DNA from 3 places in the Arthrobacter nitrophenolicus genome. Region 3 is predicted to be linked to each of the others. Evidence: riboswitches for the same ligand, from Rfam matches in the RefSeq annotation. Region 3 holds a riboswitch; each other region holds the start of a gene.

Region 1 (5,499 bases), 1.5 Mb from region 3:
GCAAGGATCAGCGGCCAGCCGCGCTGCCAGAGCAGCGTGGGCGTGAGCCCTGCAAGCGGGAACAGCAGGACTTCGAAGGCCAGCGCCACCGTGGCGGACACCCAGTCGATGGAGAGTGCCAGGACCACAGTGATCAGGATGACGGCGGCCAGCTTGCTGAGCGGGTTGGCGCGGGTCAGCAGGGCGTTGTTGCCGCGCAGGTGCAGTTCCTGCCTCACAGGTCAGCCTTTCTCACAGCGCCACCTTTTCTCACAGGGCCACCTTCTCCGCCGCCGCCAGCTTCAGTTCGGTTCCGCCCAGGGCGGCGGTGAACTCGGCATCGTGGGTCACTGATACCACGGCCGTTCCGGAGTCCAGGAGCTCCGAGAGGAAGGACGCCAGTTCGGCCCAGGTGTTGGCGTCCTGGCCGAACGTGGGCTCGTCCAGGACCAGGACCTGCGGGCTGGCCGCCAGGACGGTGGCCACCGAGAGCCGCCGCTTTTCCCCGCCGGAAAGGGTGTAGGGATTGGCGTCCACCAGCGGCGTGAGCCTCAGCCGTTCCAGCAGCTCGTCAACGCGGTCCTCGCCATGTCCCAGGTGGCGCGGGCCAAACAGCAGTTCATCGCGCACCCTGCCGGTGACGAACTGGTGCTCCGGTTCCTGGAACACCGTACCGATCCGCTCGATCAGCTGCTCGGCCTTCCAGCGGAAGGGGTCGATTCCGGCGTCCCGGCTGAGGTTTGTTGTTGCGGAGATTTTGCCCGTGACCGGCTCCAGCAGGCCCGCGAGGGTCAGGGCAAAGGTGGACTTTCCGGCGCCGTTGGGCCCGGTGATGGCAAGCGCCTGCCCGGCCCGCACCTGCGCGGTGATGTCTTCCTGCACCGGAACCGGCGGGATTTTCCGGAACCCGCTGCGGCGCGGGCGTTCCCGGGACACAGCCGTTTTTTCCGCTGCCAGCAGCAGGTCTCCGGCGCCCGGCCGGGCGTCGCCCGCGCGGGGACGGGTGGCCGGAACGTAGCCGGGCACCCATACGCCGGCGGCCGCCAGCATGGTGCGGGCCTCGTCCAGGACCCGGTCCGGCGGACCGTCGAGGAGGACAGCGGGGTCGGCGGCAGAGCCCGGCCGCAGGACTACGATCCGGTCCACCAGGTCCTTCCATACCGACACCCGGTGCTCCACCACCACCAGCGTGGCCCCGGTTTTGTCCAGGCAGCGTGCCACGGCGTCCCGGACCTCCAGCACACCTGCCGGGTCAAGGTTGGCCGTGGGTTCGTCCAGCAGGATCAGCCCGGGCCGCATCGCCAGGATGCCTGCCAGCGCAAGCCGCTGTTTCTGCCCGCCGGACAGCGCCGACGTCGGATGGTCCAGCGGCAGGTGGGACAGCCCGACGTCGGCAAGCGCCTCGTGCACGCGAGTCCAGATGGCGTCGCGGGGCACGGCGAGGTTCTCGGCGCCGAAGGCGACGTCGTCCCCGACCCTGGAGAGGACCACCTGGGTTTCGGGGTCCTGCTGCATCAGGCCGGCACGGCCGCGCTGGCCGCGGGGGGACCCGCCGTCGACCAGGAGCGAACCGGACTCGTCGGAATCGCCGGCCTCGCCGTCGTCGTTCACGTCGCCCAGGACCCCCGCGAGGGCATGCAGGAGCGTGGACTTGCCTGCGCCCGAGGGTCCGAGCAGCAGGACGCGCTCCCCCGGCAGAATGTCCAGGTCAAGGGCGTGGACGGCGGGCTTGGCGCGCCCGGCGTGCCGCCAGCCCCAGCCACGCGCCGTGACTGCGGCCGGCCGCACCGCCCCGGCCGCGCCGTGGTGGTTGGGTGCCTGCATCAGGAGAAGACGGGCTCCGTTGCCGCCTTGCGGGAAGCGAAGGAGCTCAGGACGCCGGTCCTGGCCAGGCCGCGGGTGGCGATCCAGGACAGGGCACCGGCGATGATCGCGCCGGAGATGGCGGTAAAGATGATGTAGGCCAGCTTGTCGCCGCCGGCGTACGCGATGTTCCATCCCCACGGGGCGAAGGAGTCGTTCAGGCCGCAGAACAGGCCTGCGGCAGCACCTGCCAGCAGCGCCACCGGCAGGTTGAACTTCTTGTAGACAAAGATCGCGAAGATGATTTCGGCGCCAAGGCCCTGGACGAAGCCGGAGAACAGCACGGACGCGCCGTACTGCGAGCCCATAAGGAGCTCACCGGTGGCTGCGACCGTCTCGCAGAACAGGGCTGCGCCGGGCTTGCGGATGATCAGCATGCCCAGCACGGCCGGGATCATCCAGCCGCCGGCGATCAGGCCGGTCAGGGGCGGGTAGACGGCGTTCATGGGGCCGGACACCGCGGCCGCGCCCTGGGACCAGGCCCAGAAGATGACGCCGCCGGCGATGGCGATCAGGGCCGCCACCACGATGTCCACGACGCGCCAGGACTTGCTGGTGGTCTTCTTGATTGCTGCAGTGCTCATGGAATCCTCCTGGGAAACAGGAGGGGAAAGCACGGCAGTCGGCACTTCGCCGCTGCCGGACTTCGAGAACTCGACTCCCTTGCGCCGGTACTAACCGGATCAGGTTCGAGGGTCTGCGGCTGTCCGCACTCTCAGCGCCCACCTGCGGTTCCCGGCCTTGCCAGGTCCGACGGCGGCGCTCCCCTGTCGTTATGTGTTGCTTGCTTGGATGATGCGTTGGATTGCCCTGTTGGGCGTGGTCCAGTTTACACCTGGACAGGGGTAGATTGTGGGCCATGACCGCCAATGAGCCGCATGTGACCGAGTTCGACCCGGACTCCGAGGACGCCCAGCCGGAGGGATCCCTGCAGGCCCTCATCGGCCGCATCGAGGGTGAAATCCACGAACTCCAGTTCCCGGGCTTCTCGATGGATGACGCGCTCAACCTTGGCCTCCTCCTGGTGGAGCTGGGCAAGGAGCGCAGCCTGCCCATCGCGATCGACATCACCAAGGGTGAACAGGTGCTGTTCCATGTGGCACTGCCGGGCGCCACGCCGGACAACGAGCACTGGATCCGGGCGAAGCAACGGACCGCTGCGCGGTACGAGGTGCCCTCCCTGCTGGTAGGGCTTCGCGGGCGCCTGCGCGGAGGCCGGATCGAGGACGAAGGCTGGTTCGACCAGAGCCGCTATGCGGCCCACGGCGGCTCTATCCCCGTTTACGTAACGGGGGTGGGGGCAGTTGCCACCGTCACCGTATCCGGACTGCCGCAGGTGCAGGACCATGACCTGGTGGTGGAGGCCATGCGTGAGGTGTTGCGGTCCGCCGGGGCTGACGGGGCACCATGACCGGCAATCCCGCTGACAACCCCGTCCGGGCGGCGGTGGACAGGGCGGAGGACGAGATGATCTTTATCGGCCCGGACCATCCCTACTATCCCCTGCTGGCCGAGCTGGTGTCCGCCGTCGGCAAGGCATGGCAGCAGGGGTACGACCAGGCCCGCAGCGGCGGGCACCACCCGAACCCCTACACCTGGACCGGACCGGCCTGACGGGAACATCCTGACCGGCCTTAGCTCCGGGCGCGGAAACCAAGCTTGCTTAGCTTTTATTAGTAATCATGCTTACTATGTTGTTTCCACCGCGTACGAGGAGTCCAGGACATGGCAGTCAGCACCCGTCCACCCGGCGTCCGGACCGCACTGCAGTGGTCCGCGCTGGGCGTTGCCGGCGTCTTCCTGTTCGCCGGCACCCTTGGGTTCGTTCCGGGCATTACCAGCAACTATGGCTCCCTTGGCTTCGCCGGACCCGGCTCGGGGGCCCTGCTGCTGGGCATATTCCAGGTGTCCGTCCTCCACAACCTTGTCCACCTCCTGTTCGGCGCCGCCGGACTGTTCATGGCACGCACCCACCGGCAGGCCCGGAACTTCCTCACGTACGGCGGCGTCATCTACCTGGTCCTGTGGCTGTACGGCCTGCTCATCGGGGACGAGACCCCCGCCAACTTCATCCCCGAAAACTATGCGGACAACTGGCTCCACCTCATTCTGGGGCTGGCCATGATCGTCATTGCCGTCCTCCTCTCGCCACGGACCACCCCGGCGGGCAGCCGGAAATCCTGACCTGACCCACCTGCCGCCAGCGCAGACGGCACCGCCACAACCCGAAACCAAGGAGCATCCCATGCGAATCCCGGAACCCCGAGGCCCCATCAGCGGCATGCTGCTCGACGTCCTGGCGGGTGCGCCGGCGGGCCCGGCCGAAGCCCTGGCCGGGCTGCGGGAGCTCACCTTGAACCGGCTGGCGGAAACTGCGGACATCATCGGCGACGACGATGCCCAGCTGGCCCTCTTCTGCCTGTACGAACTGCACTACTCCGGCCTCGACGGCGTCACGGACGAGTGGGAATGGGATGCCGGGCTGATCCAGGTCCGTCAGGCCCTGGAAAAGCCGTTTGAGGCGGCCCTTCGCGCGGCAGCCGGCGACGCCGCCGGAGAGCTGGACCTTCCGGCTGCCGCCGACCTCACCAGCGACGCAGTGGCAGATGTGCTGTTCGGCCTTGCCGGCAGGGACACCGGCCCCAGCGTCTCCCGCTATGTGGCCAGGAAGGCCAGCCTTGACCAGCTCAAGGAGTTCCTGATCCATAAGTCCGTGTACCAGCTGAAGGAGGCGGATCCGCACACGTGGGCGATCCCCCGCCTCAGCGGCCGGGCCAAGGCGGCGCTGGTGGAAATCCAGGCGGACGAGTACGGCGGCGGACGTCCGGACCGGATGCACAGCGCCCTGTTCGCCCGGACCATGCGGGGGCTGGGGATGGATGACTCCTACGGCGCGTACGTCGATACCGTTCCGGCGGTTTCCCTGGCGGCCGTCAACCTGATGTCCCTGTGCGGGCTGAACCGGCGCCTCCGCGGCGCCATCATCGGGCACCTGGCCATTTATGAGATGACGTCTTCGCAGCCCAACCGGTTCTACGGCAACGGCTTCCGCCGCCACGGCTTCGATGCCGGCGTCACCCACTACTTCGACGAACATGTGGAAGCCGATGCGGTCCACGAGCAGATCGCGGGCCGCGACCTTGCCGGCGGGCTGGTGGAAGCCGAGCCGGAACTGCTGGATGACGTCCTGTTCGGGGCAACGGCGGTCATGGCCATTGACATCAGGCTTTCCGCCCACCTTCTTGAGTCCTGGGAAAACGGCCGCTCCTCGCTCAGGGCGGCAATGCCCGTGGCAGCATGACCGCCCCTGCAGGCGGAGGAGCCGCCATGGACCAGGACCAGCCCGAGAGTTCCATCGTGGTGTGCCCGGACGGGCCACTCATCGTGCGGGGGGACTTCGAGATCGTCACGCCCTCAGGAGAGCCGGTCCCCCGCGAACGGAAGACGGTGGCCCTGTGCCGGTGCGGGGCTTCAGCGATCAAGCCTTACTGCGACGGCACCCACAAAATGATCAAGTTCCGGACGGACCCACGTGGTTGACACCCACGGGGCAGCGCACAAGGATGGATTCTCGGAAAGCGTTTTCTGATCCGAGGAGCGTGCGCACTTGCACAGCCAACAGGCAGTCATCGACCGCGAAACCCTGGTGCGCCGCCA
Region 2 (5,499 bases), 320 kb from region 3:
TTCAGGCTGGCGCCGTCACGGGCACGTTCCAGCTCCACGCGCTTGAGCCCAACCTCTTTCAGCAGCTGCAGGACTGGGGATGCGCCGCCTGCGTCCAGTTGGGCCTGCGCGCCTCTGTAGCTCAGCTTGGCGCGGCTGCGCATCCGTGCCCGCCTGACGGAGGCCGAGGTGACATCGGCGTTGCCGTCCAGGCGGAAGTCCCAGACGAAGGCCGGGCACTCCTGGCCGGGCAGCAGGCTCCCTGCCCCTTCGCTGATGACCTCCGGATGCAGCGGAATCCGGCCGTCGGGGGCATAGAAGGTCTGCCCGCGGCGGCGCGTTTCCTGGTCCAGCGGTCCGCCCGGCTTCACGAACGCCGGAACGTCGGCGATGGCGTACAGCACGTGGTAGCCGCCGCCGTCGGCCTCTATGAACAACGCCTGGTCCAAATCCGTAGACGATGCCGGATCGATGGTGACGAAATCGACGCCGGTCAGGTCATGGGACGGAAGCTCCAGCGCAGCCACGGCCGCCTCGGCGTCACGGACCGCATGCTCGGGGTACGGCCCGGGAAGCTCGAGCTCGCTCCGCAGCGCGCCCAGGGCCTCTTCCAGCGCATTGTTGTGCTCGTGGACGTTGGGAGCCAGCCGATGGTGTGACACGAAAATCAGCCTAGCCCGAAGACCGCCGATTATGCAGGCCATCGGCGGGATGGACGGCAGGGCCGTGTTGCCCCGCGGACAGTTCAGGACCCGCCAGTTCAGGACCCGCCAGTTCAGGAGCCGGCAGCATCCAGAGCGGCCAGGAGTGAGGCCGCCGCTGCGGCGGGGTCCGCCGCTTCGGTGATGGCCCGCACCACCACAATCCTCCGGGCTCCCGCTGCCACCACCTCGCTGACGTTGGAGTGGTCGATGCCGCCGATGGCGAACCACGGCACCTCGTTAGCGGCTTTGGCGGTGGCTGCCGCAGCGTATTTCACCAGGTCGGGTCCCACGGCGGCCCGACCCGGTTTGGTGGGGGTGGCCCAGACCGGCCCCACGCAGAAGTAGTCCAGCCCGGCAGGTCCGGCCGTGGCAACGAGGGCCGCATCCACCTGGTCCGGAGTGTGGCTGGAGAGTCCAATGGCGGCGTTGCCGTTCAGCAAGGTGCGGGCCGCGGGCAGGGGGAGGTCCTTTTGGCCGATGTGGAACACCGGAGCGCCGGACAACACGGCGATGTCGGCGCGGTCGTTCACTGCCCACAGCCTGCCATGGCGCTGCGCGGCTTCCTTCAGGACGGCCAGCAGTTCCAGTTCCTCGGCAGCCTCGATGGCCTTGTCGCGGAGCTGGATGATATCCACTCCGCCGGCGAACGCGGCATCCACGAACTCCGCGAAGTCGCCGCGGTCACGGCGGGCGTCAGTACAGAGGTAGAGGCGGGCAGTCTTGAGCCCGGCGGTTCCCCCGGCGGTGGTGAAGGCATCGGTTGCGGAGGCGCCGGCAGCGGCAGGGGAGTGGGACACATTCATGGCTGCAAGCCTAGTTCCTCTACACTTGCCTCGTACTGCGGGAGCCTGCGGCAGCTGTCATAAAGCGCCGGGCTGAGAGGGCGTCAGAGCCGACCGCTTGACCTGATCCGGGTAATGCCGGCGTAGGGAAGGAGACACATGGGCACCCCCAACACGGCACCCCCGCAACCCACCAACGGCACCGCCAGGGCCGACGTCGCGGTCATTGGCGGCGGAGTTGTGGGCCACGTGATCGCCTGGGAGGCACTGCGCTCGGGCCGCAGCGTCGCGCTGATCGATGACGCACCCGGCAGCGGCGCCAGCTGGGCCGCCGCAGGGATGCTGGCGCCGGTGAGCGAGCTGCACTACCAGGAAGAGGACCTCCTCGACCTGATGCTCGCATCCTCGGCCCGGTGGCCCGGTTTTATCGCCGACCTGGCCGCTGCGTCCGGCGAAAGGACCGGATACCTGACGACGCCGACCCTCGCCGTGGGTGCCGACGCCGCCGACCGCCGGGCCTTGATGGATTTGCGCGCGGTCCAGCAGGCCAACGGCCTGGCTGTTGAGCCTTTGACCGTCCGCGAGGCGCGGCGGCGGGAACCGTTGCTGAGCCCCGCCATCGCCTGCGCACTTGACACCCCCGCCGACCACCAGGTGGATCCCAGGCGCCTGGTGTCCTGCCTTCGCAACGCCCTGGCGGGGGAAACTGCCCGCAGCGGCCGCGCAGCTGCGGGTGCAGTGGATGGGTATGCCGTGCCGGACAGGGCCGTTGGACTGCTGTGGGCTGATGGCACTGTTGCGGGAGTCCGGCTTGCCGGCGGCGGTACAGTCCTGGCCGGAGAAACCGTGGTGGCCAACGGACTGGATGCCGCTGCGCTGGCGGACCTGCCTGAGGGCCTGCACCTGCCGCTGCGGCCGGTGCACGGGGACATCCTCCGGCTCGCCGTACCGCAGCACCTCCAGCCGCTGGTCACGGCCACCGTACGCGGACTGGTCCGCGGTGTACCCGTGTACATCGTCCCCCGGGAGGACGGGACGGTGGTGATCGGAGCCACCCAGCGTGAGGATGCCCCCGCCAGGGGCGTTGCAGCCCCACAAGCTGCCCGGTCCGCTGCCGGAACGGTATCCGCCGGCGGTGTCCACCAGCTCCTCCGGGACGCGCAGGTCCTGGTCCCCGCCGTCGCCGAGCTGGAATTGCTGGAGTGTACGGCGCGGGCCCGGCCGGCGACCCCGGACAACGCCCCGCTCCTGGGCAGGGTGCCCGCCGCTCCAGGCTCCATCCCGGGCGGGCACATCGCGGGCCTGGTCATCGCCACCGGATTCTTCCGGCACGGCGTCCTCCTGTCACCCGCAGCCGGTGCCATCTGCCGGGACCTGATGGACGGCACAACGGACCCCCGCTGGGAGCCGTTCAACCCTGGCCGCTTCTCCGGCCGCGAATCCTCCGCTGCAAGCGTCAACATCAAGGAGACAGCATGAACATCACCCTGAACGGAAACCACCATACGGTGGCTGAGGGGGCGTCCATCACCACGCTCGTCAGCCAGGTCACCGGCCGCACCGTGGGGGCTGACGGCCAGGCCAACGACGGGAACAGGCTGGGCGTCGCCGTGGCGCACAACGCACAGGTGGTTCCCCGGAGCCAATGGTTCTCAACGGCGCTCGCCGACGGTGACGACGTCGAGCTTGTCACGGCAGTGCAGGGAGGCTGACACCATGACGGAATCCACCACCCTGACCTCCACGGCTGCACCCGGCCTGGATGATGTCCTGGTCATCGACGGCGTCCCCCTGGCGTCCCGGCTCATCATGGGAACCGGCGGCGCCCCGAGCCTGGACGGGCTTGGCGCGGCGCTCCTCGCCTCCGGCACGTCCCTGACCACCGTGGCGATGCGGCGCTACTCCACTGCGGAAACGGGCTCGCTGTTTCAGCTCCTGGTGGACCACGGCATCCGGGTCCTGCCGAACACCGCCGGATGCTTCACCGCCCGGGACGCCGTCCTCACCGCCGAACTCGCCCGCGAAGCGCTGGAAACGGACTGGGTGAAGCTCGAAGTCATTGCCGACGAACACACGCTCCTTCCCGACGCCGTCGAGCTGGTGGAGGCCACCGAACAGCTGGTCAACCGCGGCTTCAAGGTGTTTGCGTACACCAACGACGACCCCGTCCTGGCGCTGCGGCTGGAGAACCTCGGCGCCACCGCCGTGATGCCGCTGGGGGCTCCCATCGGCACGGGGCTGGGAATCCTGAACCCGCACAACATTGAGCTCATCGTCTCCCGCGCCTCGGTCCCGGTGGTCCTGGATGCCGGGATCGGTACGGCCTCCGACGCTGCCCTTGCCATGGAGCTCGGCTGCGATGCCGTGCTGCTGGCCACGGCGGTGACCCGCGCACAGAACCCGGCCCTGATGGGGGAGGCATTCAAACACGCCGTCATCGCCGGTAGGCTGGCGAAAGCGGCGGGCCGCATTCCCCGCCGCGAACACGCGCTGGCATCGTCGGCAATGGAAGGCCGGGCCGAGTTCCTCTAGCCCGGCACACGCCGGTTGATGCCCCTGGACCAAGGAGTAGCAGTGGCCGGCAAAGATGCCCTTCCCCGGGAACAGATCGACCAGGCCCTGGCAGGGCTGCCCGGCTGGCGGTACCACGACGGCGGCCTGGTCACCGTCTTCAAGACGCCGACGGCGGCTGCCGCACTCGAGCTGATTGCCGCCGTCGGACGCCTTGCTGAGGAACAGAACCACCACCCGGACCTGGACTGGCGCTACAACCGCGTCTTCATCCGCTACTCGTCGCACGACGCAGGCGGGCAGGTGACAGAACGGGACCTCGCCGCCGCGGCAGGAGCGAGCGAGGCTGCGGCCGCCGTCGGGGCGAATGCGGAACCCTCGCGCTACCCGTCCGGAAACTAGTCATCCGTTAAGCGAAGGTGGCCGCCGCCCCGGAGGGCGGCGGCCACGCGCGTTTGCGGGTTGTTCCTCTGCTAGCGGCGAAGGATGGCAGTGAGGCGCTGCGTGTCCTGGCGGGCCCGGCTGCGGCCCAGGTAAAGGACGGCGGCCACGGCGGCCGCAGTTCCCAGCACGATGGGCAGTACCCACGGAAGCCACGTCAGGCCCGGGCGGTACCCAAAGCCTGCCGCCATCAGGATGATCCAGGTCAGGGCCCCGGCAACGACGGCAACGCCGGCGGGCAGGGCGGCGCCGTACTTGGCATGCCGCCTGTCATTCGCCCAGACGATGAAGCCTGCGGCAACCGCTGCGAGCACAACGATGGTCAGGGAAAGCATGGATCTCCTAGGAACGTTCGCGGTGCCGGGGCTAGAACTGGCCGAACCCTACGCGGCGGACCTCTTCGGCGCCGATTTCCACATAGCCGAGGGCATTTCCGGGAACAATGATCAGGCGTCCCTTGTCGTCGGTCAGCCGCAGCTCGCTGCCGGCATTGATGGCTTCGCCCACAACCTTGGCCACCGTCTCGGCGTCCTGGGTCGATTCCAGCACAATTTCACGGCCAACGTTCTGAACGCCGATCTTAATTTCCACAGGGGCCTCCCAGCCAGTCAAAGTACTCGTGTTTCTCCACGAGGTGTTGTCTTATTTGTAGTCTAGGACTCTTTGGGGAAGCGAGAGATTCCGCGCCAAGCTAAACGGTAGATGAGGTCGCTGGCCACATCGAGGTCCAGGTTGCCGTCCGTTTCGAGCCAGTACCGCGCGCTGACCTGGGCCATTCCGGCCAGTCCCCGGCCCAGGAGCTCGGCTTCGAGATGGGGGAGCTTGGTGTCCTCGGCAATGACGCGTGCGATGGCATCCGCGAAGGTCCGGTTGAATGTTTCCAGCCTGGAGCTGACATCCGGATCGTTGATGAGGTCCGATTCGAAGACCAGCCGGTGGGCCTGATCGTCATTGGCGATGAAGCGGAAGTAGGCCCGCATCACGGCCTGCACGCGTTCCTTGTTGTCCGTGGTGGAGTTCAGCGCACCCAGCATCAGGTCGGTGAGGGACGCCAGGTGGCTTTCCAGCAGCGCCAGGTACAG
Region 3 (5,499 bases):
TTCCCGGTGCCGGCGGCGGGGCGCGGAAGAACGCCAAGAACGCACCTAAGAAGAAGGCAAAGTCCGGCAACCCGGCCAAGGCAGCCCAGGAGCGGAAGGACGCCGAGGCCCGCCGGGCCAACGCCGCCAAGGCGCTCCCGACCGGTGCAGCCTTCGGCCAGCAGTCCGGCGACTTCGACCCGTCCCAGCTGAACCTGCCCAAGGGCTTTGACAAGTTCCTCGGCAAGTAGCAGCCTCCACCGGCTGGCCGGCAGGGGATGCTTCCGCGGCACGCCCGCCGGGCATCGGCTGTTGGCCGCCCCGGGCGGCTCCCGGGGAAGTCGGTGCCGTGGAATAGGGTTGGGACATGTTCAAGCAGAGGGTAGTGTTCGTGCACGGCGCCGGAAGTTACGGTGCCGCAGCATGGCCGCGCCAGCACGGCATGGCGCTGTCCTACGATGCCCTGTTCCTGCGCCGCCACGGCTTCGATCCCGTCGCCGAACCTGTGGAATCCTCGTTCGCCGCGGATACCGCCATCGTGTTGAGGTCGCTGGCAGATGACGGGCGCGGCGCCGCCGGCGGCCACATCGTTGCTCACGCCCAAGGCGCCATCGCCGCCATGATGGCTGCCGTGGAACGGCCGGATCTCGTCTATTCCCTGACCCTCGTGGAACCGGCATGCCTGTCGCTGACGGCGGAACTGCCGGCCACGGCGGCGCACATCAGCCTCATGAAGCCGTTGTTCGAGGTGCGGCACCAGCTCAGCGACGAAGACTTCCAGCGCGAATTCGTGCGGCGGGTCTATGCCACAGACCTGCAGGAACCGGCCACCGCGGAGGAGAAGCGGTCCGCCCGGCGCCTGCGGCTGCAGGCGCCCTCCTGGGAGGCGCCGCTGCACATCGTTCCCGGGGTCCCTACCCTGGTCCTGACCGGTGGATGGGAACCGCTGTACGAGGAAATTGCCGGCTACCTCCGCGAAACCGGAGCCGTGCACCGCACTGCTGCCGGCGGGCACCGGCCGCATGATTCCCCCGACGGGGACCGGGCCGTCCGCTCCTTTATCAGCGACGTCGGCAGGGCCCGGTCCGCCCGCGCCTCCTGACGGAGCGCCCGGGCTTCCCCTCCGTCCGGCCGGCCCCCAATTGCCAGCCGGACGAAGGGGAAGGTTTCTACGGGGAGACCGCCTCGGGCAGCCGCGGCTCCGGCAGGTAGACCTTGCCGCCCGACGCCAGGAATTCCTGGCTCTTCTCCCGCATGCCGGTTGCCCGGTCCGCCAGGGCTGCCTGCGCCTCCGCGGACCCGTATTCGTCCCGGATGTCCTGGCTGATCCGCATGGAGCAGAACTTGGGCCCGCACATGGAGCAGAAGTGTGCCGTTTTGGCCGGCTCCGCGGGAAGCGTCTCGTCATGGAAGGCCTCGGCGGTCACCGGATCCAGTGACAGGGCGAACTGGTCGCGCCACCGGAATTCGAAGCGCGCCTTGGACAGGGCGTCATCGCGTTCGTGCGCGCCGGGGTGGCCCTTCGCCAGGTCCGCAGCGTGCGCTGCAATCTTGTAGGTGATGACCCCCGTCTTGACGTCGTCCTTGTTGGGCAGGCCCAGGTGTTCCTTCGGTGTCACGTAGCAGAGCATCGCGGTGCCGTAACGGGCGATTTCCGTGGCGCCGATGGCTGAGGTGATGTGGTCGTAGCCGGGTGCCACGTCGGTAACCAGGGGACCGAGGGTGTAGAAGGGCGCACCCTTGCACAGCTCCTGCTGGCGCTCCACGTTTTCACGGACCAGGTGGAAGGGGATGTGCCCGGGACCTTCCACCATCACCTGGACGTCGTACTCCCAGGCGCGCAGGGTGAGCTCGGCCAGCGTGTCCAGTTCGGCAAACTGGGCGGCGTCGTTCGCGTCGGCCGTGGCACCCGGCCGCAGACCGTCGCCAAGCGAAAACGCGACGTCGTACCTGGCGAAGATCTCACACAGCTCATCGAAGTGTGTGTACAGGAAATTCTCCTGGTGGTGCGCCAGGCACCAGCCGGCCATGATGGAGCCGCCGCGCGACACGATGCCCGTGACCCGGTTTGCAGTCAGCGGCACGTAGCGCAGGAGGACGCCGGCGTGCACCGTCATGTAGTCCACGCCCTGTTCGCACTGCTCAATGACGGTGTCGCGGAAGATCTCCCAGGTCAGCTTGTTGGCTTCGCCGTTGACCTTCTCCAGCGCCTGGTAGATGGGCACGGTACCGATCGGTACGGGGGAGTTGCGGATGATCCATTCGCGCGTGGTGTGGATGTCATCACCGGTGGAGAGGTCCATCACGGTGTCCGCGCCCCACTGCGTGGCCCACTGCAGCTTGTCCACCTCTTCCGCGATGGAACTGGTGACCGCGGAGTTGCCGATGTTGGCGTTGATCTTCACCAGGAACGCCTTGCCGATGATCATCGGCTCCGACTCAGGGTGGTTGATGTTGCTGGGAATGATGGCGCGGCCCGCCGCCAGTTCACTGCGGACCAGCTCCACGTCGCAGTTTTCGCGCAGTGCCACGAAGCGCATTTCGGGGGTGATGATGCCCTGCCGGGCGTAGTGCATCTGGGTTACCGTCCGGCCCCCGACGGCGCGGCGGGGCACCGGCTGCGCGCCCTTCCACTCGGCTGACGCGGCGCCGCGGCGGACGGCCGAGCGGCCGTCGTCGAGCAGGTTCCTGCCCCTGCCGCTGTACGCCTCGGTATCTCCCCGCCCGGCGATCCATGCTGCCCGGAAGGGCGGCAGCCCCCTCACCGGATCACTGCCTGGCCCGGCAGTCCGGTAGGTGCGGAAAGGCGGGTTCGCGTCTCCGTTGGGGGACGGTTCCAGGGAGATTTCCGTTACGGGAACCCGGATGCCCGATCCATCGTCGATGAAGGCCAGCGCATGCGACGCCAGGGACCGGGTGGCAGTTGCTGGTTTCCCCTCCGGCAGCACGTTCCCGGACTGGTTTTGGGCAGGGCTCAGCTGTTCATTTGGTGTACTCAAGGAATACTCACTTCCTTCGCCGGCATTACCCGGACAGGTTCGACGGTCGCAGGCTGCCTCAGCCCGATCTCAGCCCCTGCAGGGGCACCCGTGTGGTCAGGAACGAAGCTACCACAGCCGGTCCGCCGATCCTTGTCACAACTGCCGGTGTTAGCCTGACTGGCGACGAAAAAGGGGATCCGATGCCGGAAATCATAGAATTCAGCGGCCCTGTGCTGACCGGGCCGGCCAGCGAACACCGCGGCCTGTGGTCCGTGGACGGGGCGCTGACATTTGTCCGCCCGCAGCAGGCTCCGGGCCGGGTGCTGGACGGCTGGGTGCTGCCCGGCCTGGTGGATGCGCACTGCCACATCGGGCTGGGGCCGGAGGGTCCGGTGGACTCCGCTGCCGCGGCGGACCAGGCCCGTGCGGACCTGGCTGCCGGCACGCTGCTGGTGCGTGACGCCGGCTCGCCGGCTGACACCCGGTGGATGCAGGGCGGCCGGGACTTCCCGGTGCTGATCCGGGCCGGGCGCCATGTGGCCCGCACACGCCGCTACCTCCGCGGCTTCGCTGACGAGGTGGAACCGGAGCACCTCGTGGAGGCCGTGCGCAAACAGGCCCGCGACGGCGACGGCTGGGTCAAGCTCGTCGGGGACTGGATCGACCGCGGGGCCGGGGACCTGGCACCCTCGTTTCCTGCCGCCGTCGTCCGGGATGCTGTCCGGGCCGCCCATGACGAAGGCGCCCGGGTGACTGCCCATTGCTTCGCCGAAGACACCCTCGACCAGATGCTGGATGCGGGCATCGACTGCATCGAGCACGCCACCGGCCTCCTGCCCCGGCATCTTCCCCGGTTTGCGGAACAGGGCGTGCCGATCGTCCCCACCCTGGTCAACATCGCCACGTTCCCCGATATCGCTGCGCAGGCACGGCACAAATTCCCGCGCTACGCGGCGCACATGATGGCCCTGTGGGAGCGGCGCCTGGAGCGCGTGGGTGAGGCCTACGACGCCGGCGTGAGGATTTTCGCAGGGACGGACGCCGGCAGCGTCATCAGGCACGGGCGGATCGCCGACGAGATCCTTGCCCTGCACCAGGCAGGCCTGCCCATGGCGGCTGCGCTGGACGCCGCCTGCTGGTCGGCACGGGAGTGGCTCGGAGCGGACGGCGTGGCTGAGGGGGCGCGTGCCGACGTGGTTGTCTGCCGAAAGGATCCGCGTACCCGCCCGGAGGCCGTCCGGGACCTTTCCCACGTGGTGCTGGGAGGCCGCATCATCTCAGGGCCATAAGAAGGCTCTTGGAATAAATTGAAGCTTCAAGTAATTTTAACTGTGACAGGCCGTGTCCTCCGTGCGGCCGCCAGTACAGGGAGCATTCAATGACCGCAGAAGCCACCAGCCAGGACCTTCTTCCTGCCGACCTCACCATGGGCACCGTGATGCTCAAGGTCGGTGACATGAAGGTCATGACCGACTACTACCAGCGCGCCCTCGGCCTCGACGTTGTTGCCGAGCAGGACGGCGGCCTCTACCTCGGCCGCCTCCGGAAGCCGCTTGTCCACCTGGCGCCCGCGCCGGGGCTGAACCTTCCGGGCAGGGGGGAGGCGGGCCTCTTCCACACTGCGCTGCTGTTCGAGGACCAGGCCTCCCTCGCCGCAACCGTCGCCACCGCCGCACGCTTCAACCCGCACTCGTTCACCGGCAGCGCGGACCACCTTGTCAGCGAGGCCTTCTATTTCACCGACCCCGAAGGCAACGGCATCGAGCTGTACTGGGACCGGCCGCGCAGCAACTGGTCCTGGAACGGGACGGACGTGGTGATGGACAGCCTGGCGCTGCCGCCGCAGCGCTACCTTGAGCAGCACCTCACGGAGGAATCCCTGGAAGGACAGCACACCACCGCGGCCGGCGTCGGCCACGTCCACCTCCAGGTGGGCGACGTGCAGTCCGCCCGCGACTTCTACGTTGGCATCCTCGGCTTCGAGAAGACCGCGGGGTGGCACGGGCAGGCCCTCTTCGTCTCAGCGGGCCGGTACCACCACCACATGGCCATGAACGTCTGGAACAGCCGCGGCGCCGGCCCCCGGAAGGACACGCTGGGCCTTGGCGAGGTCCTCATCGAAGTGCCCGCGGGTGACGACGTCGGCGCGCTGGCTGACCGCCTGAAGGTCTCCGGAATACCGTCCAGCCACACCGGGGCGGAGTTGCTGTTCGAGGACCCGTGGCGCAACAACATCCGGGTGGCAGTACGCTGACCCCGGCGCCCCCGTACTAGGCTGAAACCGAAAGGCCGGTGCGGGTGACCGCCCCGTCCGCCGCACTTTCGACGGAAGGTTACCCCAATGGGCTTCACCGAGATCTTTGTCGCCACCCATGATGCAGCTCTCAAGCGCGCCGGTCTCCTGGACGCAGGCGGGGGAGCCCCCGCCGGCCAGGGCGTCCGCATTCCGGACATCACGGACTATGAGGTGGAACAGCTCGGCGACCTGGCCGGCACGGCCGTGCACGCCGGGGGAGCCGACTACGAGCTGACGATGGTC

What was found. A riboswitch is a leader RNA that binds a small molecule or an ion and turns the genes downstream of it on or off. The one in region 3 is predicted to bind thiamine pyrophosphate.
Region 1: another riboswitch for thiamine pyrophosphate. It lies ahead of ACJJV6_RS06630 (ECF transporter S component); the one in region 3 lies ahead of thiC (phosphomethylpyrimidine synthase ThiC).
Region 2: another riboswitch for thiamine pyrophosphate. It lies ahead of thiO (glycine oxidase ThiO); the one in region 3 lies ahead of thiC (phosphomethylpyrimidine synthase ThiC).

What each region holds. Positions count from the first base shown of each region.
Region 1 is NZ_CP174504.1:1,403,099-1,408,597, forward strand. Features, by position in the region: gene ACJJV6_RS06620 (energy-coupling factor transporter transmembrane component T family protein) at 1-218, opposite strand, end outside; gene ACJJV6_RS06625 (ABC transporter ATP-binding protein) at 250-1,803, opposite strand; gene ACJJV6_RS06630 (ECF transporter S component) at 1,803-2,426, opposite strand; TPP riboswitch at 2,485-2,621, opposite strand; gene ACJJV6_RS06635 (heme-degrading domain-containing protein) at 2,702-3,253, shown strand; gene ACJJV6_RS06640 (hypothetical protein) at 3,250-3,456, shown strand; gene ACJJV6_RS06645 (DUF4383 domain-containing protein) at 3,568-4,026, shown strand; gene ACJJV6_RS06650 (iron-containing redox enzyme family protein) at 4,088-5,143, shown strand; gene ACJJV6_RS06655 (CDGSH iron-sulfur domain-containing protein) at 5,170-5,382, shown strand; partial or broken gene ACJJV6_RS06660 (hypothetical protein) at 5,450-5,499, shown strand, end outside.
Region 2 is NZ_CP174504.1:228,838-234,336, reverse strand. Features, by position in the region: gene ACJJV6_RS01045 (RNB domain-containing ribonuclease) at 1-641, opposite strand, end outside; gene thiE (thiamine phosphate synthase) at 755-1,486, opposite strand; TPP riboswitch at 1,514-1,632, shown strand; gene thiO (glycine oxidase ThiO) at 1,625-2,944, shown strand; gene thiS (sulfur carrier protein ThiS) at 2,941-3,177, shown strand; gene ACJJV6_RS01025 (thiazole synthase) at 3,182-3,997, shown strand; gene ACJJV6_RS01020 (4a-hydroxytetrahydrobiopterin dehydratase) at 4,040-4,378, shown strand; gene ACJJV6_RS01015 (hypothetical protein) at 4,450-4,752, opposite strand; gene ACJJV6_RS01010 (DUF3107 domain-containing protein) at 4,784-5,008, opposite strand; gene ACJJV6_RS01005 (TetR/AcrR family transcriptional regulator) at 5,071-5,499, opposite strand, start outside.
Region 3 is NZ_CP174504.1:4,153,520-4,159,018, reverse strand. Features, by position in the region: gene ffh (signal recognition particle protein) at 1-230, shown strand, start outside; gene ACJJV6_RS19265 (alpha/beta hydrolase) at 347-1,081, shown strand; gene thiC (phosphomethylpyrimidine synthase ThiC) at 1,149-2,978, opposite strand; TPP riboswitch at 2,973-3,080, opposite strand; gene ACJJV6_RS19255 (amidohydrolase family protein) at 3,161-4,249, shown strand; gene ACJJV6_RS19250 (VOC family protein) at 4,339-5,214, shown strand; gene ACJJV6_RS19245 (hypothetical protein) at 5,302-5,499, shown strand, end outside.